3 regions of the Paraburkholderia sp. RL17-337-BIB-A genome follow, and region 3 is predicted to be linked to each of the others. Evidence: riboswitches for the same ligand, from Rfam matches in the RefSeq annotation. Region 3 holds a riboswitch; each other region holds the start of a gene.
The links. Region 3 has a riboswitch for cobalamin ahead of cobG (precorrin-3B synthase). Riboswitches for the same ligand answer to the same signal wherever they lie in the genome.
Positions count from the first base shown of each region.

Region 1 (9,933 bases), 540 kb from region 3:
GGTTGCATCGTCGCATGGCCGGGCAGCAAGCCGAGCATCGGCGTCGTGGTGCCGTGCGTGTCGGTGAGTTGGTCGAGCAGGTAGAGCATGCCGCCGCATTCGGCAACGAGCGGTTTGCCTGCTGCGGCGTGCGCACGGATTGTTGCGGCACTGCGCGTGCTGGTTGCCAGCGATGCCGCATGCAGTTCGGGGTAGCCGCCTGGGAGATACAGTGCGTCGGCGTGCTGCGGCAGGGCTTCATCGGCGAGCGGTGAGAAATAGTCGATGTGCGCGCCGAGCGCCTCTAACAGCGTGACGTTGGCCGGATAGATGAACGAGAACGCGGCATCGCGCGCAATGGCGATGCGTTTGCCGGCCAGAAGACGCGGCAGCGCTTCGGGCACAGGTGCGCCGAATTCGACCGGCGGCGGCAATTCAGCCAGCGCGGTTTGCGCGAGCGCATCGGCGGCGCGATCGAGGCGGGTGTCCAGATCTGCGATCTCCTCGGCCTGATGCAAGCCTAGATGGCGATCGGGCAAGCCGATTTCGTCGGTGCCGGTGATGTGGCCGCACCAGCGCAGGTCGGGCGGCAACGCTTCTTCGAGCATTTGCGCGTGCCTTGGCGAGCCGACGCGATTGGCTAGCACGCCGTAAAACGGCACTTGCGGCCTGAATTGCGCGAGGCCGAAGGCGACCGCGCCGAAGGTCTGCGCCATCGCTTTCGCCGAAATCACCGCGAGGACCGGCACGCCGAACGTGGTTGCCAGGTCGGCGCTGCTCGGCGTGCCGTCGAACAGACCCATCACGCCTTCGATCAGGATCAGGTCCGCTTCGGCCGCCGCCTGCGCGAGCAGGTTTCGGCAGGCCGACTCGCCCACCATCCACAGATCGAGCGACAGGACCGGCGCGCCGCTGGCACGCGCCAGAATCATCGGGTCGAGAAAGTCGGGGCCGGTCTTGAAGACGCGCACGCGTCGCCCGAGCCGCCGGTGATAGCGCGCGAGACCCGCGGTGATCGTGGTCTTGCCTTGGCCCGACGCCGGCGCGCTAATGAACAGGGCGGGGCACGTCCCGATGGAAGTGTCCTTGGCGGCCGCCCCGAAGGATGTTCCCTTGGGGGACTTCCCGTAGGACGTACGCTTGGGGGACGTGGACATTGTTCAGAACTCCACGCCGCGTTGCGCTTTCACGCCTTGCTCGCGATATGGGTGTTTGACGATGCGCATTTCGGTGACGAGGTCGGCGGCTTCGATCAGCGCGTCCGGCGCGTGGCGGCCGGTTACCACCACGTGCAGCATCTGCGCCCGCGCATTCAGTACCGACAGCACTTCGTCGAGCGGCAGGTATTCGTACTTCAACACCGTGTTCAGTTCGTCGAGAATCACCATCTGATAGTCGCCGCTTTCGATCATGCGGCGCGCTTCGTTCCAGCCTTTGCGCGCGGTGGCGATGTCGGCGTCGCGATTCTGCGTGTTCCAGGTGTAGCCGTCGCCCATCGTGACGAAGTCGCAATTGGCGATCGCACCGAGGAAGTCGCGCTCCGAGGTATGCAGCGCGCCTTTGATGAATTGCACGACGCCGAGACGCATGCCGTGTCCAAGCACACGCACGGCCATGCCGAACGCTGCCGTGGTCTTGCCTTTGCCGGTGCCGGTGTTGACGATCAGCAGACCTTTTTCGACGGTGGCGCTGGCCTGCTTTTTCTCGTGGCCTTCGCGCCGGCGCTCGGTCATGCGTTGATGCGATTCGGGGTCGGTCTTCATGGCAGGTCCTATTGGTGAGGGTCGGTGTTTGTTTGTTCGCGCGCGGGGCGCGCGGTGGTCGATGCTATCGCCACGGTGATGCCGTTGTGGACGGTTTTGCGCGCGAGCAGGCGTGCAGTGAGAGGGGCGGGCGCGATGGAGGTAAGTGGGGCAAGTGACGCATTTGGGGCAACTGCGGCATCTAAGGCAGCTGACGCAACCGATGCATGGGCGGCATGCGGCGTGCTGCTGGTCACATGAAGGTCCCCCAGCGCGGCGAGCAAGGCGCACGGCTCGCAGACGCCGTCTACGCCGAGATGCTCGCGTGCGGCCGTCGATGGATTGTCCACGGATATCGCCGCAATCTGCTCGCGGCTGAACAATTTCAGCGGCAACGCATGACGTGCGCAGAATTCAAGTAAACCGGCTTCGTGGGCTTTGGTGTCGACCGAGGCAATCGTGCTGATTTCATCGAAGGCATGCGAGCCGAGTGTGGCACGCACAGCCGCTTCGATCTGCTCGGCCGAGCTATGCAAGCGACAACCGATGCCGACGGTTAGTGTTTTCATTGCGCGTCCGAAGCGTCCGAAGCGTCCGAAGCGTCCGTCGCTCCGGCAGAGTTCGCCGTGTTTGTCGCACCCATCGCTTTCACCGCATCCGCTTTCACCGCACCCGCATTCACAGCATCCCGCGCCAAAGCCAACGACGCCACGCCACCCATCACCACGATCGCCGGCGACCCCAGCCCGGCGTGCGACACCGCATCCGCGAACTCGCCGAGCCGTGCGAGCACGTGCCGTTGCTCGGGACGCGTGGCCGATTCGATCGCCGCACACGCCGTATCGGCACTCATGCCGGCCGCGAGCAACGCGCCGACGATATCGTTCAGCCGCCGCATGCCCATGTAAATCACCAGCGTCATCCGGGTGGCGACGAGCGCGGCCCAGTCCGGCTCGCCGCTGCCGGCGCCGTGTCCGGTGACGAACACCACGCCTTGCGCGTGATCGCGATGCGTGACCGGAATCCCGATCGCCGCGGGCGCTGCAATCCCGGCGGTGATGCCGTTGATCACGTCCACTTCAATACCCGCCGCGTGCAACGCCTGCTGTTCCTCGCCGCCACGGCCGAACACGAACGGATCGCCACCCTTCAAACGCGCGACGCTGCGCCCGGCCTGCAGGTGCTCGAGCATCTGCGCGACGATGCCGGCCTGCGGCGTCGACGGATGCCCGCCACGTTTGCCGACATACACGACCAGCGCGTTCGCGCGCGCGAATTGCAGCACGTCGGGATTCACCAGATCGTCGACCAGTATCACATCGGCTTGCGCGAGAGCGCGGGTCGCCTTGAGCGTCATCAGTTCGACGTCGCCGGGGCCGGCGCCGATCAGCCAGGCGCGGCTCATCGCCGCGTGCATGGCGCACGCCATGTCGTGACAAGCGGGAGCGGTTGAGGCTTGATGAGGCCGGAGGCGGCGGAAATTGAGGTCATGCGGTGCTACGGATTACGCGCGACAAAAAACGCCACTCGCCGCGTTTCCCACAGGAAAACGTCAACGGCCGCGCCATGTCGTGCTTCAGCGCCTTCAATTCCGTCCCTCGCGGATTCCGGCGGCCGGCAGCGTGACATTCACTGCCTCCGCGTCTGGCCGGTATCCGGGCTGACGGCCTCATGCGTTTTGCCTTCCCGTCAGGATTCGTCAGACAGTGGCATCAAAAACGCATGCGCGATGCAAATGCACCGCAGGTCGCTTACCGTTGCGGGGACAGCACAGGTTGAGCGCGGCGAGCGCGGCCTGTTTCCCGTTTAACTGCACATGCGAACGCATGTGCGGGCACCAAACGCGCGCATACGATAGCACACGGCAGGCCGCGCCGGCACTGCGGAAAGGCCCTGCCGGCGCCCGCGTTTCCTTGACGGCACGGAGCCGCGCGCCTAAACTCGCACGCACTTTGGTGCTCGCATGCGCGCTCGTGCGCATGCAGTTAAACGGGAAACAGGGTGCCCACCTGCAACGGATCGGGTCAACCTGTGCTGCCCCCGCAACGGTAAGCGAAAAGCGGTTCCAGGTTGATTGCCTGGCGCCGCGGAGCCGGCTTCGATGTCCACGCGCAAGGCCGCGTCGGCATATGACCACTGGGCGAGAAACCACTCGCCCGGGAAGGGGAAGCGGCGCTTTCGTCAGCCCGGATACCGGCCAGAATACGAAGAACGTCCACTGCGGGGATGCGGTGGCGCGTTCCGCGCCGGCGTGCCGCGCAGCTCCTACGGATAACCTCACGATGCAAACTCAGATGCGCAAGATCCCCGTCACGATCGTCACGGGCTTTCTCGGCAGCGGCAAGACCACGCTGCTGCGGCACATTCTTCAGCATGCGGGCGGCAAGCGCATCGCGGTGATCGTCAACGAGTTCGGCGAACTCGGCATCGACGGGGAAATCCTCAAGGGTTGCGGGATCGGTTGCGATGACAACGGCGTCGAGACCGAAGGGCAACTGTATGAACTCGCGAATGGCTGTCTGTGCTGCACCGTGCAGGAAGAGTTTTTTCCGGTGATGGAAAAGCTGGTGGAGCGCCGCGAGCAGATCGATCACGTGCTGATCGAAACCTCCGGTCTCGCGTTGCCGAAGCCGCTGGTGCAGGCGTTCAACTGGCCGCAGATCAAGAATAGCTTTACTGTCGACGCGGTCGTCACCGTGGTTGACGGCCCGGCCGCGGCGCGCGGCCAGTTCGCCGACAATCCGGTCGCGGTGGATGCGCAACGCAAGGCCGATCCGAATCTCGATCACGAATCGCCGTTGCACGAATTGTTCGAAGATCAATTGTCGGCGGCCGATCTGGTGATTCTGAACAAAACCGATCTGCTCGACGAATCGCATCAAGCTTCTGTTGAAGCCCTCATCCGTGACGAAATTCCGCCGCAAGTGAAGATCGTGCGCGCACAGATGGGCCAGCTCGATCTGCATACGTTGCTGGGCCTCGAAGCGGCCTCGGAGGAAACGATTCACCTGCGCCACGATCACCATGGTTCGGCTGACGACGCCGATCATCACCATGACGAATTCGATTCGGTGGTCGTCCACGCGAATGTTTCGTCGCGCGAGGCCGTGATCGCGGCGTTGCACGGACTCGTCGAAACCAACACGATTTACCGCGTGAAAGGATTTGCGGCATTGCCGGGTGCGGCAATGCGTCTGGTGATCCAGGGCGTGGGCCGTCGTTTCGATAGTTACTTCGACCGCCGCTGGCAAGCCGGAGAAGCGGGCGAGGGCCAGCAAAGCCGCTTCGTGCTGATCGGTGAAGACCTCGACCAGGCCGCGCTGCAACAGGCGTTCGACGCCGCATTGGGCGTCGTGGCGAGCACCCAGCCGCAACAGGCGTAACCGGCCATGCATCTGCTGCGCACCACGCCGGGCGGTTTTGTCGACGATACGCAAGGCGTGATCCGTATCGATCAGCAGCCCGCCGATATCGTGGTGCTCAGTTCCGCCGATACCACGCTGTCGCTGCTCGCGAGCGTGGTGCCTCGTCTGGGCGAGGGCTTTCCGAGCATAAGGCTCGCGAACGTCACCTATTTGCGCCAGCCGGCTTCAGTCGATTTCTATGTCGAAGACGTGTTGCAGCATGCGCGTGTCGTGGTGGTCGATCATCTCGGCGGCGAGGCGTATTGGCCGTACGGCATCGAACAGGTGGTCGCGCTCGCCGAACGCAAGCAGCAGACGCTCGCGATGTTTTCGGGCGATCTGCAGGAGGATCCGAACCTGCTCGCGCGCAGCACCGCCGACGCCGAACTGTGTCATCAGCTATGGCGCTATCTGCGTGAAGGCGGCCCGCAGAATGCCGAGGCGTTCCTGCGTTTTATCGCATACCGCTCGTTTGGTTGGGGGCGCGAACCTGCGCCGCCGCGCGCGTTGCCTGCCGCGACGCTCTACCATCCCGAACGCGATACGCCGACGATTTCCGCCTGGCAGGCGCGCTGGCGTGAGGATGCGCCGGTTGCCGCGATTCTGTTCTACAAGGCGCATCTGCAAGCGGCCAATACAGCAGTGTTCGACGCGCTGATCGAGGCGCTTGAAGCACAAGGCTTAAATCCGCTGCCGATCGCGATTACCTCGCTGAAAGATGCGATGAGCCGCGACGTCGTGCAGCAGTTGTGCGCGCAACATGATGTCTCGCTGGTGTTGAATACGACCGCATTCGCCGCCTCGGCCATCGACGACCCCGAGCCGCTTGCGCTCGCCGGCGACGCGCCGGTGATGCAGGTGATCCTGAGCGGCGGCAATCGCGAAGATTGGGTCAAGGACAATCAGGGCCTCAATTCGCGCGATATCGCCATGCATATCGCGCTGCCGGAAGTGGACGGCCGCATCATCACGCGGGCAATCAGCTTCAAGGGCCTCGCCTATCGTTGTCCGCGCACCCAGGTCGATGTAGTCCGCTATCGACCGGACCTCGAGCGCGTCGGCTTTCTGGCCGAACTGAGCCGCCGCTGGTGCCGTCTGCGCACGCTCGACAACGCGGACAAGAAGCTCGCGCTGATTCTCGCCAACTATCCGATGAGCGAAGGGCGCATCGGCAATGGTGTGGGGCTCGATACGCCGGCCTCGGTCGTCGGCATTCTGTCGATGTTGCGCGATGAGGGATATCGTCTCGCAGAGTTGCCCGCCGACGGCGACGCGCTGTTGAAGAAGCTGACCGAAGGCGTGACCAACGATCCGGTCGTGCGTGACTTGCGGCCCGCGTTGCAAAGCTTCGCGCTCGACGACTATCTCGTGTACTTCAACGCATTGCCCGGTGAAGCGCGCGATGCGCTGAACGCACGCTGGGGTTCCCCCGAACAGGATCCGACGTTGCGGCACGGCCGTTTCATGATTGCGGGCTGGCGCTGTGGGCATGCGTTCGTCGGGATTCAGCCGTCGCGTTCACGGCAGCAGGGCGATTACGCGAGCTATCACGATGCCGAACTCGTGCCGCCGCATGCGTATCTGGCTTTCTACTTCTGGCTGCGTCATCAGTTCTGTATTGACGCGGTCGTGCATGTCGGCAAGCACGGCAATCTGGAATGGCTGCCGGGCAAGAGCGTCGCGCTGAGCGATGCCTGCTGGCCCGATCTGATCCTCGGGCCGATGCCGCATCTGTATCCGTTCATCGTCAACGATCCGGGTGAAGGCAGTCAGGCGAAGCGTCGAACGCAGGCCGTCATCATCGATCATCTGATGCCGCCGCTCACGCGCGCCGAAAGCTATGGGCCATTGCAGGACCTCGAACGCCAGGTCGACGAATACTATGAAGCGCTGATGGTCGATCCGCGCCGTTCGAAGCTGCTGAGGCGCACGATTCTCGCGACCATCGTCGAGCATAAGCTGCATGAAGAACTGAGTCTCGCGGAACCGACCGGTCAGGACGATGAGGACGTGCTGCTGACGCGCGTCGATGCCTGGCTGTGTGAATTGAAGGAAGCGCAGATTCGCGATGGTTTGCACACGTTCGGGCAATCGCCTGAGGGTGTGCAGCGACGCGATACGTTGCTTGCGCTGGGCCGTTTTCCGGTTGGCGATGGTCACGGCGCCAAGGCCGGTTTGATCGATGCATTGGCGCGCGATCTGCAGATGGATCATCTGTTCGATCCGCTGTCGGTGGATTGGGCCGCTGTTTGGGACGGTCCTCGTCCGGCGGTATTGCAGCGTGTGAGCGATGCGCCCTGGCGGCACTGTGGCGATGCACGCGAGCGTCTGGAACTGTTGGCGGCCGAGATGTTGCGCGGTGTGTGTGGTGATGAAACGTCCGATGCGATGCCCGCGAGCGGGGCCTTGCCGCAGGCCGAACGCGTGATCGAACGCCTGCGCAACGACGTGCTGCCGCGGCTCGACGCCTGCGGTCCGCAGGAAATGCTGCATCTGAAGCGCGGTCTCGAAGGGCGTTTCGTGCCCCCGGGGCCGAGCGGTTCGCCGTCGCGTGGACGTCCCGACGTGCTGCCCACCGGCCGCAACTTCTATTCGGTCGATACGCGCGCGGTTCCGACTCAAGCGGCGTGGTCGCTCGGGTTGAAATCCGCGCAGCAGTTGATCGAACGGCACTTGCAGGAAAAAGGCGACTACCCGCGTGCGATTGGCCTCTCGGTATGGGGCACGGCGACCATGCGCACTGGCGGCGACGACATCGCCCAGGCACTCGCTCTACTCGGTGTGCGGCCGAAGTGGGCGCCGGGCAGTCACCGCGTGACCGACTTCGAGATCATGCCGATCGAGGCATTCGACCGGCCACGCATCGACGTCACCTTGCGCGTGTCCGGCTTTTTCCGCGATGCCTTCGCCAACGTGATGCATTTGTTCGATGCCGCCGTGCAGGCCGTGGCCGAACTCGACGAGCCTGAGGACCTGAACCCGATCCGCGCGCGCGTGCTGCGCGAACGCGACGCGCTGATAGCACGCGGCATGGACGCCACCGAAGCGCGCAAGCGCGCCGGCTGGCGCGTGTTCAGCGCGCGGCCCGGCGCTTATGGCGCGGGTCTGCAGGACATGATCGACTCGCAGCAATGGGACACCGACGCCGATCTCGCGAATGCCTATCAGGCGTGGGGTGGTTACGCCTACACGCAGAAAAGCGCCGGCGAAGAGGCGCGCCACGCCTTCGGCACGCGTCTCGCCGCGATGGATGTGGTACTGCAGAACCAGGACAACCGCGAGCACGACCTGCTCGATTCGAACGATTACTATCAGTTTCAGGGTGGTATGGTCGCGGCGGTGCGGCATCTGGCGGGCAATCAGCCGCAGGTCTATCACGCGGACCACAGTAATCCGGCGGCACCGCGCGTGCGCACGTTGCATGAAGAAATCGCGCGTGTGATCCGGTCGCGCGTGGTCAATCCGAAATGGATCGATGGGGTGAAGCGTCACGGCTATAAAGGCGCCGCTGAAATCGCCGCGACGGTCGACTATCTGTATGGCTACGACGCGACCACACGCGTGATCGCCGATCATCAGTACGCGCTCGTCACCGATGCTTATCTGAACGACGCCGATACGCGCGAGTTCTTACAGCGACACAATCCGCACGCCATGCATTCGATCTGCGAGCGTCTGCTCGAGGCGATGCAGCGCGGCTTGTGGCAAGCGCCCGGCGACTATCGCGCGCAAGTCGAGCAGCATCTGCTCGCGAGTGAACAGCAGATCGAAGGAATGCAAACATGAACGCTGCGACTCAACGGCCCGTTTTTCCCTTTGCCGCGCTGATCGGCCAAACGCCTCTGCAGCAGGCGCTATTGCTGGCCGCGATCGATCCGGGTCTGGGTGGCGTTCTGGTCAGTGGGCCGCGCGGCACGGCGAAATCGACCGCGGCGCGCGCGCTCGCTGAATTGTTGCCGGAAGGGCAATGGGTGAATTTGCCGCTCGGCGCCAGCGAAGACCGCTTGATCGGCACGCTCGATATCGAAACCGTGTTGCGTGATGGCTCCGTGCAGTTTTCACCGGGCTTGCTCGCGAAAGCGCATCGCGGCGTGCTGTATGTGGATGAAGTGAATCTGCTGCCCGATGCGCTGGTCGATGCGTTACTCGATGCGGCTGCCAGTGGCGTGAATACTGTCGAACGCGATGGGGTCTCGCATAGTCACGAGGCGAGCTTCGTGCTGATCGGCACGATGAATCCGGAAGAGGGCGAATTGCGGCCGCAACTGATCGATCGCTTTGGTTTGATGGTCGAGTTGCAGAACTGTTTTGAGCCCCGGGTGCGTCAGCAGATCGTCAAGGCACGGCTGGCGTTTGATCTCGATCCGCAGGGTTTTCGTGCGGGATATGTGCAGCAACAGGAAACGTATGTGCAGCGGATTCGTGCGGCGCGTGAAGCACTGCCGCAACTCGACTTCGACGATGCCGTGCATGCGCATGTCAGCGCGCTGTGTATTGACGCGGGGGTCGATGGGTTGCGCGCCGACCTCGTGATGTTGCGCGCAGCGCGCGCATTGGCGGCGCTGGAGCAGGCGGCTGTGGTTACGACCGGGCACGTCGAGCGGGTCGCTGAGGCGGCGCTGATGCATCGGCGCCACGATCGCGAGACGCGTGCAGATGGTGACGCACGTGAGCGCGAAGCGCCGCGGCAGACAACTGGCGACGCGGATGCAACCGCTTTGCGAGCTTCTCAGGATGCAGCGCCAGGCGCCACTGCCGGCGATAGCGATTGGGGTTATTTGCCACCGCAGCCCGCGGGCGTCGCGCAG
Region 1 is NZ_JARESY010000002.1:2,291,328-2,301,260, reverse strand. Features, by position in the region: gene P0D84_RS30975 (cobyrinic acid a,c-diamide synthase CobB) at 1-1,055, opposite strand, end outside; gene cobO (cob(I)yrinic acid a,c-diamide adenosyltransferase) at 1,140-1,742, opposite strand; gene P0D84_RS30965 (cobalamin biosynthesis protein) at 1,751-2,290, opposite strand; gene cobA (uroporphyrinogen-III C-methyltransferase) at 2,287-3,126, opposite strand; cobalamin riboswitch at 3,351-3,578, opposite strand; cobalamin riboswitch at 3,658-3,937, shown strand; gene cobW (cobalamin biosynthesis protein CobW) at 4,004-5,104, shown strand; gene cobN (cobaltochelatase subunit CobN) at 5,111-8,911, shown strand; gene P0D84_RS30945 (magnesium chelatase ATPase subunit I) at 8,908-9,933, shown strand, end outside.
Region 1: linked by a shared signal. The riboswitch ahead of cobA (uroporphyrinogen-III C-methyltransferase) and the one ahead of cobG (precorrin-3B synthase) in region 3 are both predicted to bind cobalamin.

Region 2 (9,933 bases), 1.6 Mb from region 3:
CAAAGCGGCTTTACCGGTTTCCGCCAGACCGGCGTGACGCTCGGCATTCGCCACCGGTTCTGAGTTTTGGGCTTTCAACGACGGATTTGACGATGCGCTGCGTTCAAGGCAGTGCACGGTGATCAGGAGCAAGCTGAATGACATTTAATCTTTCCCGGCGTCGGGCGGTGGGGTGCGCAATAGCGGGGGCTGCAATGCTGGCCTTGCTCACGCAACCGGCCTTCGCGGTGCACGCCTACGGGCCGCATCTGAAGCCGGTGGCGACGGTCTCGGATACGCGGTTCACGATCGTCACGCCGCAAGGGCAAGCTGAGTTTCCGCTGTATCTGTCGAAGGATTGGAACGTCGCACAGCCGCAGGTGACACGTGCGGTGATCGTGATTCACGGCAAACTGCGCAACGCGGACGTGTACTTTCGCACCGCGCAGAATGCACGCGAGGCCGCCCACGCGGACGCGGACAGCACGCTCCTGATCGCGCCGCAATTTCTCGCCACGCTCGACTTGCGCGTGCATGACGAACCGGCCGATCTGCTGCGCTGGACCGGCAACGCGTGGTTGGGCGGCGAAGCAGCGCAGGCGCCGCTGGCCATCAGCTCGTACGAGGTGCTGGACGCGATCGTGACGCGCCTCGCGGATCGCAAGCTGTTTCCAAATCTGCGGCATGTCGTGTTCGCCGGGCATTCGGGCGGCGGGCAGGTGGTGCAACGTTACGCGGTGGCGGCGCGTAACGTCGCCGTGCTGACCGCTGAAGGCATCGACGTGCGCTATGTGGTGGCGAGTCCGTCGACGTATGCGTATTTCGACGCGCAACGGCCGAATGCGCAAGGGCTGGCGGCGCCGTTCGATGCCGCGCAGTGCGCCGACTTCAATCAATGGAAATACGGCATGGATAATCGGCCGTCTTATCTCGACGACCGTACGCCCGCGCAACTCGAAGCGACTTATGCGTCGCGCCGGATCGACTACCTGGTCGGCGGCGCGGACGACGATCCGCAGCAAAGCGCGCTCGACAAAACCTGTGCCGCCGAAGCGCAGGGTCCGCAGCGTGTGGCGCGTGCCGAAGCGTATCACCGCTATATCCAGTCGCGTCATCCGGAAGGCCTGAAGCAGAGCTTTCATATCGTGCCGGGCGTGGGCCACAACGGTGCGCGCATGCTGACGTCGGTCTGCGCCCTGTCGGCGATGTTCGACACCAAAGGATGCGAGCAATGATGCGCGGCGCAAAAACGGGCTATGCAGGGCAATGGACTTCGCCGACGAAGGCGTTAGTTGTCGGTATGCGTGGGCACGAAGCGTGCTGTCGCGCTAATGCCATCTGTGAGCCACCTTTCGAAGGACTGCGCCGACATGAACAAGACCAGAATGCTCGCCGCCGCGATTGCCGCTGTATCGCTGAGCGCGTTGCTGCCGTGCAGCGCGAATGCCGACGATGCGCCTAGCCCGTGCGCATCGCTCAAACGAATCGTCGCGGCGGCCCCGGACGGTTTGGCCTCGCTGACGCCGGACGATGGCAAGGGCGTCGCGCAACCCTATGGCGACGACGCGCAATGTTCAGCGAGCGGTGGCAATTACCAATGTACGTGGACGCCGCACCATGACGCCGGTTCCAGTGCGGATGCATTGCAGGCTGTCGCGGCGGACATCGCGTCGTGTTTGCCGGACGCGACGCATGACCAGAATTCGCCGGGACGTCAGCATTTTTATCTCGGGACGCGGGCCAAGCGGACTGATATTGCGTTGACGCGGGCTGATTCGAACAAGCTGAGGTTGGTTGTATCGGGGAAATAAGTCAGCCCATGCGGGTTCGAATGGGTTGTGCGTGCGCGGCGCGCCATACCCATCTGGCCCATTTATCTATTGTCATCGTACTTTCCCCGGCAAAGGGGAGACTTCGGCGACTGTTATTGCGACGCCGGCCACCATGTCCAACCGCGTCGCGTGCGTCGCAACTCGACCATCGAAAGCGGCGCGATCTCGATGCGCGAAAACACCTGCGGCGACGCCCCGAGTGCACGAACGATGGCGGCTCGGATCACCGGTGCGTGCGTGACGGCTACGACATTTTGCGTATCGCGCGCTTCTTCGTCCAACGCATCGAGCCACTGTCCTATCCGTTTCACGAGCCGACTGAAGGACTCGCCGCCGTGCGCGACGGCGTCGGGATCGTGTGTCCATGCGGTGAGATCTTGCGGCGCTTCGATGGCGAGATCGGCGAGGCGGCGGCCATGCCATAGACCGTAGTCGATATCCGCTAGTCCCTCGTGGACCGCCGCGCCGAGACCCAAGGCCGAGGCCGTTTCGCGCGCGCAAACCGAAGGGCTGACGAAAGCCGCCGCATCCTCCGGAATCGACAGGCGCCCACGCGCGGCGCCTGCTTCGGCGAGGCCGCGTGCGTCGAGCGGATCGTCGGCGGGGAAGCGGCCCGCGCGCATCGCCGCGGTCGCTGCGTGGCTGATCAGTAACAGCCTTGTATCCATTCAGTTGATTTCCGTGGAGCCCAGACTAAAGTAAGACGCATGAGGCGCATGCTCTGCGTAGCCGGGACGTCAAGTTTAGCGCGTAGAATAGCGGCACTGCGAAGCACGGAAGCCGGTGAGAGCCCGGCGCGGTCGCGCCACTGTAATCGGCATTCACAAGCCGAAAGCCAGACCTGAGCTTCGCACCATTCCTCTTCAATCGACTATCGGGGCGCGTTACCCCCAGGAGATGTCCATTATGTCCAACGCTGTTTTCGATTCCGCGACCCAGCCCGTCGCTCAACCCACGCCGATTCCGCTGCGTGAGTTGCTGCCTTGGGTCGTGTTCGGCGGCTTGCTGCTGTTGCTCGCGATCTATTTCGTTGGGGCCGAAGAAGGCGCCACGTCGCTCGTGCCTGGCATGTATGTGCATGAATTCGTGCACGACGGCCGCCATCTGCTCGGCTTTCCCTGTCACTAACGGAGTCGAACATGGTTGGTAAATTGTTGGTACGCGGCATGCTTGCGGGCATCGCCGCGGGATTGCTCACGTTCGGCTTCGCCAGAGTGGTGGGCGAGCCGCAGGTGGATCAGGCGATTTCCTTCGAGGAAAAGGCCGACGCCGCCAAAGGCGAAGCGCCCGAACCCGAGCTGGTGAGCCGCGGTACACAAGCGGGGCTCGGATTGTTGACCGGCGTGGTGACGTACGGCGCCGCCTTCGGCGGGCTGTTCTCATTGGTGTTCGCGTTTGCGTATGGCCGCGTTGGTGCGTTGAGTGCCCGCGCGTTGTCTGCGTGGCTGGCGCTTGGCGCGTTTATCACACTGGTCATCGTCCCGAACATTAAATACCCGGCGAATCCCCCTTCGGTGGGTGACCCCGAGACGATCGGGATGCGGACGGGCTTGTTCTTTCTGATGATTGCGATCTCGGTGGCCGCGATGGTGTTTTCGCTGAAGGTGCGGCGTCGGATGGCGCTGACGTTGGGCGCGTGGAATGGCTCGATTGTGGCTGCTGCGGTGTTTGTCGTGATCATTGCTGCCGTGCAGTTGTCGATGCCGGTGATCAACGAAGTGCCCGCGGCTTTCCCGGCGGTGCTGTTGTGGAAGTTTCGCGTCGCGGCAATCGGGATGCAGGTGGTTATGTGGACGACCATTGGGTTGCTGTTCGGCGCAATAGTCGAGCGGAGCAAGCTGCTGGCGCCCGCGAACCGCAGCGCGGCGAAGTCCGCTTACCTTTGATGTGAGAGGCGCGGCCGTGAAGGCCGCGACGAAGGCGCTTACTTTTTGATGAAGAGCGGCCGCGAACGCCGCGGTGAAGTCCGATTACGCCCGATGCAAAGGCGCGACCGCGCCAGCGGTCACGCCGACGTGCAGTACGAGAGAAGCCCAATACATCAAGTACTTGGCGCGCTTGCCAGAATGTTATCCACAGGCTTGCGAACATTTTCTGTGGACAAGTTCCCCGGCCGCATAACGATATGTGAATCGCTTGGTTGCCCGAAGCCGGGACACATCCGACACTCACTCCAATCTCATGCATATCGAGGCTGGAGCCATGTCGAACACGTCAAGCCTGCGCCCATCGTGGGCCATTCATATCGCGGCAGTTCTGCTGCTGGCCGCATCGGCAATCACGACGTCAACGGCAATCGCCGCGCCACCTTCGGGCGAGCCGATCCTGATCGGCGTCAGCGGCCCGCTTACCGGCCAGAACGCTCAGTACGGCGCTCAGTGGAAGGCCGGCTTCGATCTCGCGCTGGATGAAATCAACAGCCACAATGGCATCAACGGCCGCCCGCTGAACTATGTCTTCGAGGACAGCCAGAGCGACCCACGCCAATCCATCACGATCGCGCAAAAATTCGTCAACGATCCGCACATCCTGATCGAACTCGGCGACTTCTCAAGTCCCGCTTCAATGGCCGCCTCGCCGATTTATCAGCATGCCGGCCTCGTGCAACTCGGCTTTACCAACTCGCATCCTGACTTCACCAAAGGCGGCGACTATATCTGGAGTCCGTCCGTCAGCCAGGCCGACGCCCAGCCGCTGCTCGCCGACCTCGCCGTGAAGACGCTCGGCCTCAAGCGTGTCGCCGTGCTCTATCTGAACACCGACTGGGGACGCACCAGCAAAGACGTCTTCGTCAAAGCCGCCAACGAACGCGGCGCGCAAGTCGTTGCGGCCGAAGGCTATCAGCCGGCCGAGAAAGATTTCCGCGCGACGCTGGTGCGCGTGAGCGCTGCCAACCCCGACGGCATCGTGCTGATCTCGTACTACTCGGATGGCGCGCAGATCGCCCGCCAGGCGCGCACGAGCGGCATCAACCTGCCGATCGCCGCAGCCAGTTCGGTGTATTCGCCGAAATTCCTCGAACTCGGCGGTCCGGCCGTGAACGGCGTGGCAACCAACACTAGTTTCTTCCCTGGCGAATCCGGGCCTGAGGTACAGAGCTTCGTCAAACGCTTCGAGGCGAAATATCATCGCGAGCCGGACGCATTCAATGCCTATGCGTACGACGCCGTCATCATCGCGGCCTATGCGCTGCGTGCTGGTGGCCCCGACCGCAAAGCCGTGCGCGATGCGCTGCCGAAGCTGCACGATATTCCGAGCGTCGTGTTCGGCAAGGCTAATTTCGATCCGGTGACGCGTCGTGTGATCGGTGTGAAGAACATCAACGTGGTGGTGAAGAACGACAAGTGGGCGTTGCTTGAGAGCAAGGCAACGGTTGTGCAGAAGTAGGTGTCACGGTGTCCTTTGAACTATCTGATCAATCACGACATCCACGACATCCGTGACACTTGCGCCATGAGCCTGTTACTCGATCACATCGTTATTCGCGTCCACGACCTGACGGAGACCATTGAAGATTTCACCGCGCTCGGTTTCACCGTGCAGCAAGGCGGCACGCACGCCGACGGCGTGACGCACAACGCGCTGATCGGTTTCGCCGACGGCAGTTACATCGAGCTGATCGCTTTCTTGCAGCCGGCGCCGCAGCGTCGCTGGTGGGACGTGGGGCAGCGTCATGGCGATGGCTTTGTCGACTACGCGTTGCTGCCGTCGAGTGTGGGTGCTGTGATCGATGCGGCGCACGGGCGCGGATTGCAATACGACGGCCCGCAGGCGGGTGGTCGTGTGCGTCCCGATGGCGCGCGGCTGGAGTGGCAGACTGGCCGGCCGCGGACCAGTGATTTGCCGTTCCTGTGCGGGGATGTCACGCCGCGTGAACTGCGTGTCGCGGAGGGCGCGGTGCGTGAACATGCGAACGGCGTGCGAGGGGTGGCGAGTTTGACGGTCGCGGTGGAGGATCTGAAGGTAAGTTTGCAGCGGTATAGGGCGTTGCTCGGGGTGAGCGAGCAGGAGACGCGGGTGGTGGCTTTGCCGGGGCTCGGGGCGGTGTCGGCGACGGTTTCGGTTGGCGACACGTCGGTTGTGTTGTTGAGCCCTGTGCGTGTCGATGCCGCGAGTGTCGCCACCGAAGGCGCGGCGTTGCGTCGGCAACTTGCCACGCGCGGGGAAGGGGTGTTTGGGGTTGCGCTGCGCGCTGATGGGCACGCGGAGTCGCGGGTGCTCGATCGTGAGCGGACGCATGGTGCATGGTTTGAGATCGCTGCGGGGTGAAGGGGCGGTGTTATCGCGCGCAGCGTGCAGGAATGTAGGCAGATCAAATACTTAGGGTTGTTGTCGGAACGTTATCCACAGCCTTGCGAACAAAAACCGGGGATAACTCCTTGGTGTTCGCTCAAACGCTAGCCGCTGACGCATAGCTTCGTTTTCATGGGGACTCACAGTCTCTTTTCTTCTCGGCCCGATGCGGCCTTTTAGCCTCCATCTGATTTTGCACAGAAATTTTTCGTGACTGGATTAGTCGCGAGGGCTTTTCTGCGTCTATTTTTCTCGTTGCCGTCGTCGCTACTTGTTGATCGACTACATGGTCTTTCGTGATTTCTCAGGGATTGTTCTGACCGTATCGAGAGCCTCGGTGTGAGAGGCCAAGGAAGTCGTAAGTTTAGGATTTGTCGGATTCCCGCGACGGAGCCTTCCTTATAGGGTGCTTGAGTTTCAAACAAGTACAACTAATAAGGATGACTATGAAAAGAAAAAGACTCACTGAGGGATCAGCGGGCATGGCGGCACGCCTGCTTGCAGCTTTCATGCTGCTCGTGGTCGCATTTGCCGCCAACGCGGACGATTGCTTCACTCTTTACTCAAAATCTGGCGCTACGCCCGGTTCAAAAAGCTGCAAGTCTGACGTGACTAGCAATACGCCAGGCGGCATGGGCAACTACGCCTGTGTCAACGACCTCGCCCTGATTGAGCAGTGGTGCAACGCAACCGAAACTCCGGTTGACGACTCCTGCCCGGTGGCAGACCCGGTGTTTCCAGCGAACGGCATCGTCACGCTTTCTGAAGTTGACTTTGCAAGCGGCGACACGTCTCCACTCGTCTTCAGGCGCACCTATCTTTCGAAGCCCTACGACAAAACGCAGACTGCGATGGGCGGCTACTGGGTCAACAACTGGCAGCGAAGGCTCGATCTGTCGGCGGTTAATGCGAGCACGCCGAAAATCGCTGCTTATCGTGGTAACGGGCAACCTCTGACGTTCAAGTGGATTGGCGGAGCGTGGGCCGTGCCGGGAACCGCTGGTCTTTCCCTGACGAAAGCTGGCGACGGGTACTTCTACCTGAAGGACGAACTGCTTGGTACGACGGAAGCCTACTCGGATACCAACGGTAAGTTCTATTCCGAAACAACCCGCACGGGTGTGATCCGCAAGGTTTTCTATGACGGCATGCAGCGGCTGTCAGTCATCGCCCAGTGGCCCGCTGATAACGTAACACCGGCAGCAGCGACATCAATTCGATTTGAATACGACAGTAGCAACCGTATCGTTGAGCTGGTCGATCCTTTGGGAATGCCCACGGACTATGCGTACGACGGAAAAGGGCAATCTTGCTTCGGTAACTGCACCCTATGACCACGTTCGTCAGTATCTGTATGAGGATGCCCGCTTTCCAAACGCATTGACCGGTGTAAAGGACGAATCCGGCTCGCGGGTTGCAACGTGGACGTACGATTCCAGCGGACGTGCAATTTCTGTCACTCATCCGGACACGACACGGAATGTATCGCTTAGCTATCTTTCCGGCACGACGACGCTCAGCGACATGTCCGGTATCAGCACTTACGCTTTTGATGTCGGAGATACGTTGCGTCCCCGGTCAATTACTACGCCAGCCGGTGCGGTATCGAGGACGTGGGATGCGGCAGGGAATCTGAAGCAGAGGCAGACACCCGATGGTGGTGTCCAGTACACCTGGGACAGCGCGAACCGGCCAACGAAGGCAATTGCGACAGTTGCCGGAAATAGGACCGTTACGACGATTGAGTACGCCGATGCCAGTTCGTTGCGTCCGCATCTCGTCGCAACGCCGGGCAAGATCCGTGCGTTCGTCTATGACGCGCAAGGGAACGCCACAGGTTACGCGGAGTTGCAAACGACTGACCTGACAGGCGAACAGGGGATGTAGGCGGCCGGGACGGGCAGCAAGATGACGGTCGGCGCTCGTTACGACGGCGGGGGGCGTCTCCTGTCGGCCACAGTCATCCAGGACGGGAAGAAGCTTGAGGACTGGACCTATACCTACGACATAAAAGGCAACATCGCCACGACGAAGGATGCTGTGTCGGGTTGGGCAATGCGAACGCTCGAGCGTAACGCCGCGAACCGCGCAACACAGATAGCGGGCAACAGCGGTCAGGCGAGCATCGCTTACGACGAGCGCGGTCGCGTATCTTCGTTTCAGTACAACGAACCGGCGAGTCCGGTAAATGGCGGACTCTCCCGCGTACTGGCAGTCGACTATCAGTATGCTGCGAATGGCACAGTATCCTCACGTTCAGCGAAGGTCTCGACTAACGGCGCGTGGTGGCAGCCGATCAGTGACACTGAGCTAGGAGTGTGGCTGACCAACTGGGAGTTGGGCAATGACCCAGTTGCGCCACCGCCAACGCTCACGGGAATCAAGGCCGATGCCGGAGCCTTCGTTCCCGATATGTGCGTTGAATGTTATATGGCGTGGAAGGCACAGTTCGCAGCGAAACTTTTCGGTAGTGAACTGAGCGATACACTGCCAGCGTGGGGCGAGACAACGGAGCTGATGCTGAGCGATCAGTCGCAGGTTCCTTACCCTGCTCTTGTGCCGGATCTGACCGGCTCTGCGAAGAGGTCGATGCTTTACGGCGCTCTCTTCGGAGCCGGAAGTGGCGACGGTGGAATGGTAAAGTGTGGCGGGCGAGAAGATCGCGAGAGTAAATGTCATGACCTATTCGAGTACGATCAGGACGTGTGCACCACACTTGCGGGCCCGAGGAATAAGCGCTTACTCGCGCTGTGCAGGCAGAAAGCATTCGAAAGATACCAAGCATGCAGAGGTCTCTAATGGCTAAACATCCGCCGTATTCTGTGGTTCTGACCTACAACGAAGATTTGCAGCAACTAATTGTGCATACCATTGATCCAAACCGGCTCGCCCCGCTCGTTGCAGGGAGAATGGGCGTGGTGATGGCTGATGAAGAAGATTTCAAACTGGACGACGAATTTGCGCGACAGCTTGGAGTTGGAATGCTCAATACGATTGCGCTGGGTCAGCCTGACATCACGCGGTACATGACGTTCACAGAAGGGCCGATCGACAAAAATGCAGAGGATACTGATGGCTAAGCATCCGCCGTATTCCGTGGTTCTGACCTACACCGACGATCCTTGTTAATTGATAATGCAGGCAGTGGATTCGGCAAGTTTGGCGCCACTCGTCGCCGGAAAAATGGCAGTACCATTTTTTTGGACGAAGAGGAGTTCGAGTTTGACGACGAATTGGCACGACAGCTTGGAGTCGCAATGCTCAATGTAATCGCAATGGGCCGACCTGACATCAGACAACGCCTGAACGTCACGCAACATCCAATCGACGAGCCGAACAGTGCAGAGGATATTGATTGCGATTGATCCGCTGCGTTGCGCTGTTCTGAACTACGACCAGGAGAGTCAATGCCTGACCGTGAAATTAGTTGAGCTAGCCAGGCTGACCCCGATCTTGGCGGGAGTATTCGCAGTACCGATCCTTCTAGACGATTTCGATTTCAGGCTTGACGACGAATTCGCGCGTCGGCTCGGAGTCGCAATGCTCAATGCGATTGCGCTGGGTCAGCCTGAAATCAAACAATACATGACCGTTACGCAAGAGCCCATCGAGAGGCCGTCAGGACAATAGCTGGTCAGAGGTTGAATGGTATGGCCGGCTGACGTTTGGTCATAGCGCCTCGGCTGCTACTCGAAGGCGAGGTGCAACTGTCCCCTATCACGATTGTCCGGCGGCGCGCACGCCGGTGCCTGCCGGATGCCCGGCAATTTCCCGGAACAATTGACGCAGCAAAGCAGACGGGATGCGACGCGTGGCGTAGCCGCCAGTA
Region 2 is NZ_JARESY010000002.1:3,368,277-3,378,209, reverse strand. Features, by position in the region: gene P0D84_RS35730 (alpha/beta hydrolase) at 138-1,214, shown strand; gene P0D84_RS35725 (hypothetical protein) at 1,350-1,790, shown strand; gene P0D84_RS35720 (histidine phosphatase family protein) at 1,904-2,479, opposite strand; adenosylcobalamin (AdoCbl) riboswitch at 2,577-2,664, shown strand; gene P0D84_RS35715 (CbtB domain-containing protein) at 2,718-2,939, shown strand; gene P0D84_RS35710 (CbtA family protein) at 2,951-3,697, shown strand; gene P0D84_RS35705 (ABC transporter substrate-binding protein) at 4,014-5,198, shown strand; gene P0D84_RS35700 (VOC family protein) at 5,265-6,080, shown strand; gene P0D84_RS35695 (DUF6531 domain-containing protein) at 6,551-7,438, shown strand; gene P0D84_RS35690 (hypothetical protein) at 7,389-7,991, shown strand; gene P0D84_RS35685 (hypothetical protein) at 8,013-8,903, shown strand; gene P0D84_RS35680 (hypothetical protein) at 8,903-9,184, shown strand; gene P0D84_RS35675 (hypothetical protein) at 9,227-9,469, shown strand; gene P0D84_RS35670 (hypothetical protein) at 9,456-9,734, shown strand.
Region 2: linked by a shared signal. The riboswitch ahead of P0D84_RS35715 (CbtB domain-containing protein) and the one ahead of cobG (precorrin-3B synthase) in region 3 are both predicted to bind cobalamin.

Region 3 (9,933 bases):
AAGGGTAGGGGCAAGCACGAGCACATTGCTGGCGATGCCGAAGAGTGCAATGAACCCTAGATGTCGTTTGATGGCGTCTAGCATGATTATTTTGAATTGTTGGCCTGCACGTCTTCTTGCTCGGGACGCGGTTCTGTGCCCGCGCTCAGCTGGTCAATCGCTGTCTCGTCGAGCTGAGCGACGCTGGCCTTCAGCCGCAGAAACTGCATCAAGGTGTCGTAGCACGCTTTGGCGAGATCGCGCTGTGTGCTGAACAATTTGTCTTCAGCGCTGAGCACATCCGCATTGATCCGTACGCCGACTTTGAATCCTTTGCGGTTGGAGTCGAGCGATGTCCGCGCGGAACGTTGCGCGGTGCGTGGCGCCGTGACCTGCGCCTGTCCGTCGCGCACACCGAGGAACGCCTGCTGGGCGTCGAGAGCGGCCGAGCGGCGTGCATCTTCCAGGTCGTCCTGGGCTTTGTCTTTGAGCGCGAGGGCCTCGCGTTTCCTGCTCATCGTCGATAGTCCGTCGAAGAGCGGAATGCTGATCTGGATGCCGATTTCGCCCGAGGTCGCACGGTTGGCGCCGGTGTAGAAGTTGGTTTGTCCGTTAATGAACGCGGCGTTGCCATGGCTCGCATTGCCGATGAGCGACACCGTCGGCATGTAGCCCGCATCGACCTTGCTGACATCGCGTCGCGCAATTTCGAGCGCGATCTGCTGCCGCCTGACGTCGAGACCCGATACTGCCGCGTCGCTTATCCACTGCTCGATCGAACCGGCGGCGATCCGGGTAATGTTCGCGTCGGCATCGAACGGGTCGATGGCATCCACGGGATGACCGACAATCTTTTGCAGCGCGGCGTAGCGCCTGTCGAGTGTGCTTTGCGCCTCAACGAGATCAGACAACGCTGAGTCCGCTCCCGCCCGCGCTTCATTCAGATCAACGACAGTCGCCGCGCCCAACGCGAAGCTTCGCTTTGCCAATGCAAGTTGCTCATTCACGGAGCGTTGATGCAGCTGGGCAAGCGAGAAATCGTCCTTCGCCGCGAGTGCGTCGAAATAGGCCTGCGCGACGCGCAGCAGCAAATCCTGTTTGGCACTTGAGAACGCGAGGCCGGCGTCTGCGACAGATAGCCTGCCTTGCTGCCAGGTCTGCCAGTCGTCCCACTTGAAGATCGACTGGTTTAGCGAGAGTGTCGCGCCGACAGTGGAATAGGGCGCGGCAGGTTGGCCCGGCACGTGAATCGCATTTTTAAAATCTGACTGATTGAGGCCGAGGTGCGGAAGGAACACGGCGCGTGCTTCGGGTTCCTTCTCCAAACCTGCGCGATAACTTGCTTCGGCGCTAGCGAGCCTGGCGTCGTGCGCGAAAGCGTCGGCGGCGAACTGGGACAGACTCTCTGCCTGAAGGGGCAGCACGCCGGATAGCAAAACGAAGATGCTCAGGACAATTGCCGCGGGACTCGTCAGTCGTCCATCGCGCAGAGCATGATTTTGGCCCATCGTTATGTTCGTCTCTCAGCGTAAGAAAACACGACGCGATCAGCGCCTTGTGAGAGAGGCGCCGAACGCTGCGTCGGAAGTAAGTAGTCGCTGAGTTTTGGTGAAGCAGAGCGGCGACGAAATCGGAGAAATCCGAAAACGGGTGAATGGCGAAATCTTTGGGATGCTTACTATTACAACTCAGAAAGCCAGGCTTTGAAAATTCTTACTTAGTCTAAAAAATGCGACGTCGAATTAAGATTTCAGCCCATTTTGAAGGGTTTTTATAATTTAACGAAGGCGATTTTAAAGGTTTCCGCCCTCGCAGGGACCGGTTGAGAAAAAAGGAGTCAAGCGAGCAGAGTGCTCACTCATACCGGCGCGGCGTATAAACCCACTCGCCACCGTCGATTCCATTAGCAAACCCCCGCGTCGTCGACGAGCCCACGATCACCATCGTCCGCATATCCACATCCGACGAACGCAGTTCGCCGAGCGTGGTCGTTCGCAGTGTGCTGCCCGGTCTGCCGATGTCGCGGCCGAGCACCACCTTCGTCGCTGCGGCGCGGTATTCCCGCACAATGTCCAGTGCCTTGTCCAGTTGCCACGGCCGTGCGCGAGAGATCGGGTTGTAGAAAGCCATCACCAGGTCTGCTTCGGCCGCATGCCTGAGACGCTTCTCGATGATGGTCCACGGTTTCAGATTGTCGGATAACGACAGCATGCAGAAGTCATGGCCCAACGGTGCACCGGCTTGGGCTGCGGTCGCCATGGCCGCGGATACCCCCGGCACGATGGCGAGTTGCACCGCGCGCCAGTCAGCGTGCGTCGAACTTCCTTCTTCGAGCGCCTCGAGCACCGCAGCCGCCATCGCAAACACGCCAGGATCGCCCGATGACACCATCACCACGGATCGTCCTGTGCTAGCGAGTTCGAACGCGTGACGCGCGCGCTGCATCTCCTCACGATTATCCGTGCCGTCTACGCGCTGATCCGCGCGAAACGGGCCGGCCATTTTCACGTAGGTTTCGTAGCCGAGGATATCGGTGGCTTCGTTCAGCGCTGTTCGAGCGGCGGGCACCATCAGATCGGCGCTGCCGGGACCGAGGCCGATCACCGTCAAGCGGCCGCGTGGTCGGCCGATCGTATCCGCGTCGATGGCCAAAGGCGCTAATGCCAGCGCAACGCCTGTATCTGTGCCGTTGTGCAGCGTTTCGTAGGGGATCCGCAGCGCGGCATGCAGCAGGTTGCCCGGCGGCTCGCCATCCTCCGGGCGTATTTGAGTAAAACGCAGCGGCACGTTCAGGCTCGCCGCCGCGTCAGCGAACGCTGGGTTTGCCATTTGCTCAGCAGATGCCAGTAATGCGGCGAGAGAAAGCGCGGCGAGACCGTGTGCGTCCAATGCCTGGCGCACGCGAGCTGCTATCTGTTCGCCTGAGTGCGATTGCGCTTCAGGACTGGAATTGGTTGCGTCGGCGGCAGTAGCCAAGATCGTCCCGCCCGCGGCCCTTGCATTAGCCCCAGCCCAAGCATCAGCACTAGCCCCGCGCACCGTCACCGCCGCCACCACACTTCGCGGATGAATCACCAACTCATCATCACGTCCACGCGAGGCGCGCGGCGTCACGCGAATCGCGAGACGTGCCGAATCAGAACGGGGCAGTTGCGCATCGTCGAGCCACGGCGCTTCGCCTTCAATCCGCGTGCTTTCTCCGGCGAGCAAATCCGACACGAAGCGCTTACCTTGCGCGATATCGGCGAGTGCATAGCCTTCAGGCGGATTGAGCACACACGTGCCGAAGCGCAGTTCTCCGCTCGTCGTAATCGCAGGCGACACGCCCAATGCGGCCGCAATCTCACGCGCCATCAAGTTGACGCCTGCAAGGCCGCCGAGCAACGGCACGACCGCGCTGCCATCTTCGGCAACCGCTAGAACGGGCGGCTCAACGCCCTTGTTCGACAGCAACGGCCCAACGCACCGAATCACAATCCCGGCGGCGCACAGCGCGACGATCGGCGTGCCGCGCGCATACAGTTCACGCAAATGCGCGCCAAGCTCCGTATACGCGATGTCGGCCTCGACTCGCCCCCGCAACGCATGCACCTCGCAACCTGCATACAGCGCCTGAATACGTCGCGCAGTCGCCAGCGCGCCCGCACCGAGAATCACGATCGCAGGTGGCATCATCCTTGCCATTTTTCCCCCGGCACGACGAGCAGCGAAAAATACGGCGAAGCCATCGGATCGACCTCGGCAAGCGGCACGATGCGTTGATTGCCCATCGTTGCGCGCTCAACGTAAAGCGCACGATGCGCGAGTCCCAGTTCACCGAGCACGCGCCTCACTTTATCGAAATTGCGGCCGAGTTTCATGATGACGGCAGCGTCGGCATCGGCAAGACGCCGGCGCAATTCGTCTTCGGGCAATACGCCGGAGAGCACCGACAAACTCTGATTGCGATACACCAGCGGCGCACCGAGTACCGCCGCGCCACCGAGCATCGAGCACACGCCGGGCACGACTTCGGCCTCGAAGCGGGGCGCGAGCCGGTCGTGCAAATACATATACGAGCCGTAGAAAAACGGATCGCCTTCGCAAATCACCGCGACGTCGCGGCCCGCATCCAGGTGACCCGCGACGATCTGCGCAGCGGTGTCGTAGAAGTCGGCGATGATCGCTTCATACGAAAGCGGCGGCTCGAGCGCTTCGGTCGTGACAGGATAAACGAGCGGCAAATGCTGCTGGGCGTCATGCAAATGCGCTTCGATGATGCTGAACGCGTTGCCCTTCTTACCCTTCGCAACGAAATACGCGACCACGGGTGCCGCTTTCAGCAAACGCAGCGCTTTCAGCGTGATGAGTTCGGGGTCGCCAGGGCCGACGCCCAGTCCGAATAAACGTCCTTGCACGGTCATTTACTCGACCTCCGTCGCCAGTGCATTCACAGCGGCGGCCGCCATCGCGCTGCCGCCGCGTCGACCGTGAACCACGACGTAGGGCACGCCGCGGCTGTCTTCGGCAAGCAGCGCTTTCGATTCGGCCGCGCCCACAAAGCCGACCGGAAAGCCAAGGATCAACGCAGGCTTCGGCGCGCCGGCATCGAGCATGTCGAGCAAATGAAAGAGCGCGGTTGGTGCGTTGCCGATCACGACCACGCTGCCGGCCAGATGCGGCTGCCACAATTCGAGCGCGGCGGCCGAGCGGGTATTGCCGAGTTCGCGCGCGAGCGCGGGCACGTTCTGATGCGTGAGTGTGCAGATCACCTCGTTGTTCGCGGGCAGTCGTGCGCGCGTGATGCCTTGCGCCACCATGCCGGCATCGCACAGAATCGGCGCACCTTGTGCGAGTGCCGTGCGGCCCGCCGCGCCTGCGCCTTCAGAAAACCGCAGGTCTTCAATAACGTCGACCATGCCGCAAGCGTGGATCACGCGCACCGCGAGTTTCTCGAGGTCGGCGGGGATGCGCGAGAGATCGGCCTCCGCACGTATCGTCGCGAAGGATTGGCGATAGATCTCCTGACCGTCGCGAATGTAATCAAGCATCTAAAGGGCTCCGGGTCGGGTGTGCCAATGGGCCGAGCAGGTCGGCGGCCTGTTCGATCGTGAGTTGGCGCGCGACGCACGAACCGAAACCTGGCTGGCCGTCGCGTCGATAAAGGTCGTAGATTCCGGGCGCGGCGGCCAGCAGCGTGTATGGCGCGCAGTGGGCGGCGGCGCACGAGCGCGGACAGCCGCTGAGATGTACGTCGACGCCGTTGGGCAAGCGATCCGCTAGAAGCAGCGCGTCGGCTTTGGTATCGGCGAGGCCTTTTACGCAGCCAGTGGAACCGGCGCAGGCGATCAAGCGCGCAAGAGGCTGCGTGAGATCGCAGGCAAGGCCTAGCGTGTTCATTTCAGCGAGCACGGCGGGCGCGGCATGGGCGGCGATATCGGGCAGCAACACGCTTTGCCAGGGCGTCATGTGTAGCGTGCCGTTGCCTTGCTGTTGCGAGAGCGCGGCGAGGCCGCGCAGGGTCGCTGCGTCGAGGCGTCCGAGCGGGGGGTGGCCGCCTACATGCAGCATTCCCACTACGCGCTGTGCGTGCGCGCCGAATCGCAGCGAGGCATCGGCAGGCGTGCCGCGTTGCCAGTTTGCAAGCGACGTGTCGCGTGACAGCGGGAAATCGACGTACGTTTGAGCGTGCCGCAATATTGCGTCGATGGAATGTGCGGTAAGCACATGACGCATGCGCGTGGCATCGGCGGCGGCCAGATCGAGGAACGTATGCAGCAGTGCGCGGACAAGGGCGGCGACTTGCGATGGCAGCACGGCGGCGAGGGCGCCGGTATTCGCGTTCGCCATCACAGGCGGACAACCCGCCAAACCAAACACAAATCGCACACCGTCTCCAGCTTGCGTTGCCGCCAGCCAGACATCATGCGGATGATCGAGCCTCGCAAGGCGCTCACCCCCGTCGAGCAACAACGCAAATTTCGGCGACAGCGCCGCGAAACGCGCATCGCTTTGCAGCAGCGCGAGAAGCTCGGCGCAAAGCGGTCTCGTGTCGAACAGCGCGAACGGATCACGCCCGGCTGCAGGGCTGATCATGACGTTGCGCACGTCGTCGGCGGCGGAGGCTAGTTGCAGACTGGAAGATGCATGCCGCAAGTCCGCCGACCTTGCCGTCGAAGCGGCCGCTTCGCCCACTGTCAATCCGAGAGCCGCATCCGCTGCGCCCGACGTCGGCAACGGTATCGGCATCGGCCCGAGCCCCGCATCGACCAGCGCCGCGATCAGCGCCGCCTCATGCCCGCCGCGCACGCCACGCACCTGCAGATTGGCGCGATTGGTCAGTTCGACCACACCAGCCGCATGGTGCTCGCTAACGTCTGCGATCACCGCCGCCTGCGCCGCGCTCAGCTCGCCGCCGGGCAATTTGATCCGGCAAATCCCGCCATCGCGGGCAGCGACGATGCGCAGCAGCCCCGGGCACGCCGAGGGCCGCAGCGCGAAGGCCGCGTCGGGCAAAACAGTGGAGGGCGAAACTTGCTTCAAGACGGACACCGGGTTTAGCGTCGCGCGATGGCCCGAGCGCCGCCCAGGTGGGCATTGCTGCGGCATCGGTACACCCCGCCCGATGGTGGCTGGCACGAACAGTCTGGCCGGCAGGTCTCCTGGCTGGCAGGTCGTGGTCCGCCGCTGCCTTCCCGGTCGAACCAGTGGCGCGGAGCGCAGGCGGACTCGCTGCATACAGTTGCGGGGGCAGCCACAGTGGCTCTGTGTTCCCTCTTCGGCCCCGAAGGGCACCGGCGGCTGTATTATGCCTTTTTTCGAACAGCACAACGAGGCTGGACGCTTTGATCGGCGTGGCACAGCGCACTATTTGAAGATACAGAACAAGGATGGATGCATGCCGGCGTGGCTGACCGTGGTGGGCATAGGCGATGACGGCTTCGCCGGCTTGGGGCGGGCCGCGCGGCGTGCTTTGCTGGAGGCGTCGGTGGTCTACGGCGGCGAACGGCATCTGGCGATGCTGCCCGCGCGTCTCGCCGCGCGCCGTGCGGCATGGCCGCGGCCGTTCGATCTGGCGCCTTTGCTGGCCGAGCATAGCGGCTCCGTGTGTGTGCTGGCGAGTGGTGACCCGATGCTATTCGGCGTCGGCGCGACCCTGGCGCGGCAGTTGCCGGCGGGCGAGTTGCGGGTGCTGCCCGCACCGTCGTCGCTGTCGCTGGCGGCCGCGCGGCTGGGTTGGCCGTTGCAGGATGTCGTCACGGTTTCGCTGGTGGGAAGACCGTTGCCGACCCTGAATGCTCATCTGCACGACGGCGCGCGTGTCTTCGTGCTGAGTGCCGACGGGCGCACGCCCGCGGCGCTGGCCGAACTGCTGAATGCGCGCGGCTTCGGCGCGACGCGGATGACCGTGCTGGAACATCTGGGCGGTGCGCTGGAACGGTGTATCGATGGCCGCGCGGATCAGTGGTCCGCGGGCGAAGCAGCGGCGCTGAACCTGATCGCACTCGAATGCCGGGCCACGGCAGGCGCGCCGCGTTTGCCGTTGACCTCCGGCTTGCCCGATGACGCCTTTCGCCATGATGGTCAATTGACCAAACGCGACGTGCGCGCGATCACGCTGGCGCGTCTCGCGCCGACGCCGGGCGAATTGCTGTGGGATGTGGGCGCGGGCAGCGGCTCGATCGGCATCGAATGGATGCGCGCGCACCGGACTTGCCGCGCGATCGCAATCGAAGGGCATGCGGAGCGGCAGCGGTTTATCGAACACAATCGCGATGCGTTGGGCGTGCCGGGCTTGCAACTGGTGGCCGGCCGCGCGCCGGATGCGCTGGAAGGATTGGCGGTGCCGGATGCCGTGTTCATCGGCGGCGGTGTGACGGCGCCGGGTGTGCTCGAGACGTGCTGGGCGCGTCTGCGTGACGGCGGGCGGCTGGTGGCGAATGCGGTCACTTTGCAGGGCGAGGCGGCGCTCGTGGCGTGGCGGGAACAGCATGGCGGCACGCTGACCCGCATCGCGCTTGCCGACGCACAGCCGCTCGGCGGCTTCGATACATGGCGCCAGGCGCTGCCGATCACGTTGCTGGATGTCATGAAGCCGGCCGACTCCCGGCCCCAACCGTAATGCGCGAAGAAACGCCCGAATCACCCGCGCCGCTGCGTAGCGGCTACACCACCGGCAGTTGCGCCACCGCGACGTCGCTCGCGGCCGCGCGCCTGTTGCTCGCGGGTATCGTCAGCGAGGTCGCGGAGATCGTGTTGCCGAAGGGCCAGCATGTGCCGATGCGGCTGGTGTTTTGCCGCCTCACTGCGGACGGCGCGGAAGCCGGCACAGTGAAAGACGCCGGCGATGACCCCGACGTGACCCACGGCGCGATCGTATTCGCCCGCGTGCGCCTGCGTGCCGAGCCGGGCGTGATATTCCGCGCGGGGCCGGGCGTCGGCACGGTCACGCGCGCCGGCCTCACGCTGCCGGTCGGCGAACCGGCGATCAATCCCGTACCGCGCAAGATGATGACCGAGCATCTGATCGCGCTCGCGGCCGACCATGGATACGAAGGCGGTTTCGAAGTGACGATCGGCGTCGAAGGCGGCGAGGCACTCGCCCTGAAGACGATGAACCCGCGCCTCGGCATCCTCGGCGGTCTGTCGATTCTGGGCACCACCGGGATCGTGCGGCCGTTCTCGTGCTCGGCCTATATCGCGTCCATTCATCAGGGCATCGACGTCGCGCGTGCCAACGGTTACATGCATCTCGCGGCCTGCACCGGCAACGCGAGCGAAGACGCGATGCGCGCGCATTATGGTCTGCCGGATATTGCGCTCATCGAAATGGGCGACTTCGTCGGCGCGGTGCTCAAGCATATGAAGCGCGCGCCGGTCGAGCGCTTGAGCGTGTGCGGCGGGTTCGGCAAACTCAGCAAGCTGGCAGCCGGGCACCTCGATCTGCATAGCCGCAATTCGAGCATCGATCTGGAGCGGCTCGCAGCATGGGCCGCCGGGCAGGGCGCTGACGCTGCATTGCAGGCGGCGATCCTCGCCGCCAACACGAGCCAGCAGGCCGTCGCGTTGGCGCACGCGCAACACGTGCTGCTCGGCGATATCGTCTGCCGGCATGCGCTTGCTGTCGCGCGCGATATCGTGCCGCCGCAGGTCGCGGTCGAAATGTTCGCGATCGACCGCCAGGGCAATCTGATCGGAGTCGCGCAGTGATGCGGATCCTGCTGCTCGGTGGCACCGGCGACGCGTTGCGTATCGCAAGACAGCTCGGCTCCGAACACGTGTACAGTCTCGCGGGCCTCGGCAACGTGCCGGACGATCTCTCATGTGGCGTGCGCGTGGGCGGCTTCGGCGGCGGCGAAGGCATGGCGCGCTATCTCGAAGACGAACGCATCGGCCTCGTGATCGACGCAACGCATCCATACGCCGCGCGGATTAGCGCCAATGCGGCGCACGCGAGCGGCGCCGCGCGCGTGCCATGCTGGGCACTGCGTCGCGCGGGATGGCTGCCGCAAGCGGGTGACGACTGGCGCATGGTCGACGCTTGGGCCGAACTCACGGGCGCGCTCGCTCCGTTCAAACGGCCGCTGTTCACGCTCGGCCGCGAACCGCTCGCGCATCTCGACGAAATCCCGCCGCAGCAGTTCTGGACGATACGCTGCCTTGAAGCACACGAGACCCATCCCCGTGCGCGGATTCTGGCGACACGCGGCCCATTCACGCTCGAAGGCGAGCGAGCGCTGTTCAGCGCCGAAGCGTTCGATGTCGTCGTCAGCAAAAACAGCGGCGGGAACGCCACAGAAGCGAAACTCGAGGTCGCGCGCGAACGCGGTTTGCCGATCGTCATGCGGCGGCGGCCTGAATTGCCCGCAGTCGATCGCGAGTTTGCAAACGTGGCCGACTTGCTGGAAGCATTGCAAGTGCAAGTGCAAGTGCAAGTGCAAGGCTTAGGTTAAATGGCGCATGAATGACATGCCG
Region 3 is NZ_JARESY010000002.1:1,746,935-1,756,867, forward strand. Features, by position in the region: gene P0D84_RS28670 (hypothetical protein) at 1-84, opposite strand, end outside; gene P0D84_RS28675 (TolC family outer membrane protein) at 87-1,487, opposite strand; gene cobJ (precorrin-3B C(17)-methyltransferase) at 1,834-3,654, opposite strand; gene P0D84_RS28685 (precorrin-2 C(20)-methyltransferase) at 3,651-4,382, opposite strand; gene P0D84_RS28690 (precorrin-8X methylmutase) at 4,383-5,009, opposite strand; gene cobG (precorrin-3B synthase) at 5,002-6,510, opposite strand; cobalamin riboswitch at 6,594-6,772, opposite strand; gene cbiE (precorrin-6y C5,15-methyltransferase (decarboxylating) subunit CbiE) at 6,857-8,080, shown strand; gene P0D84_RS28705 (cobalt-precorrin-5B (C(1))-methyltransferase) at 8,080-9,168, shown strand; gene P0D84_RS28710 (cobalt-precorrin-6A reductase) at 9,165-9,911, shown strand.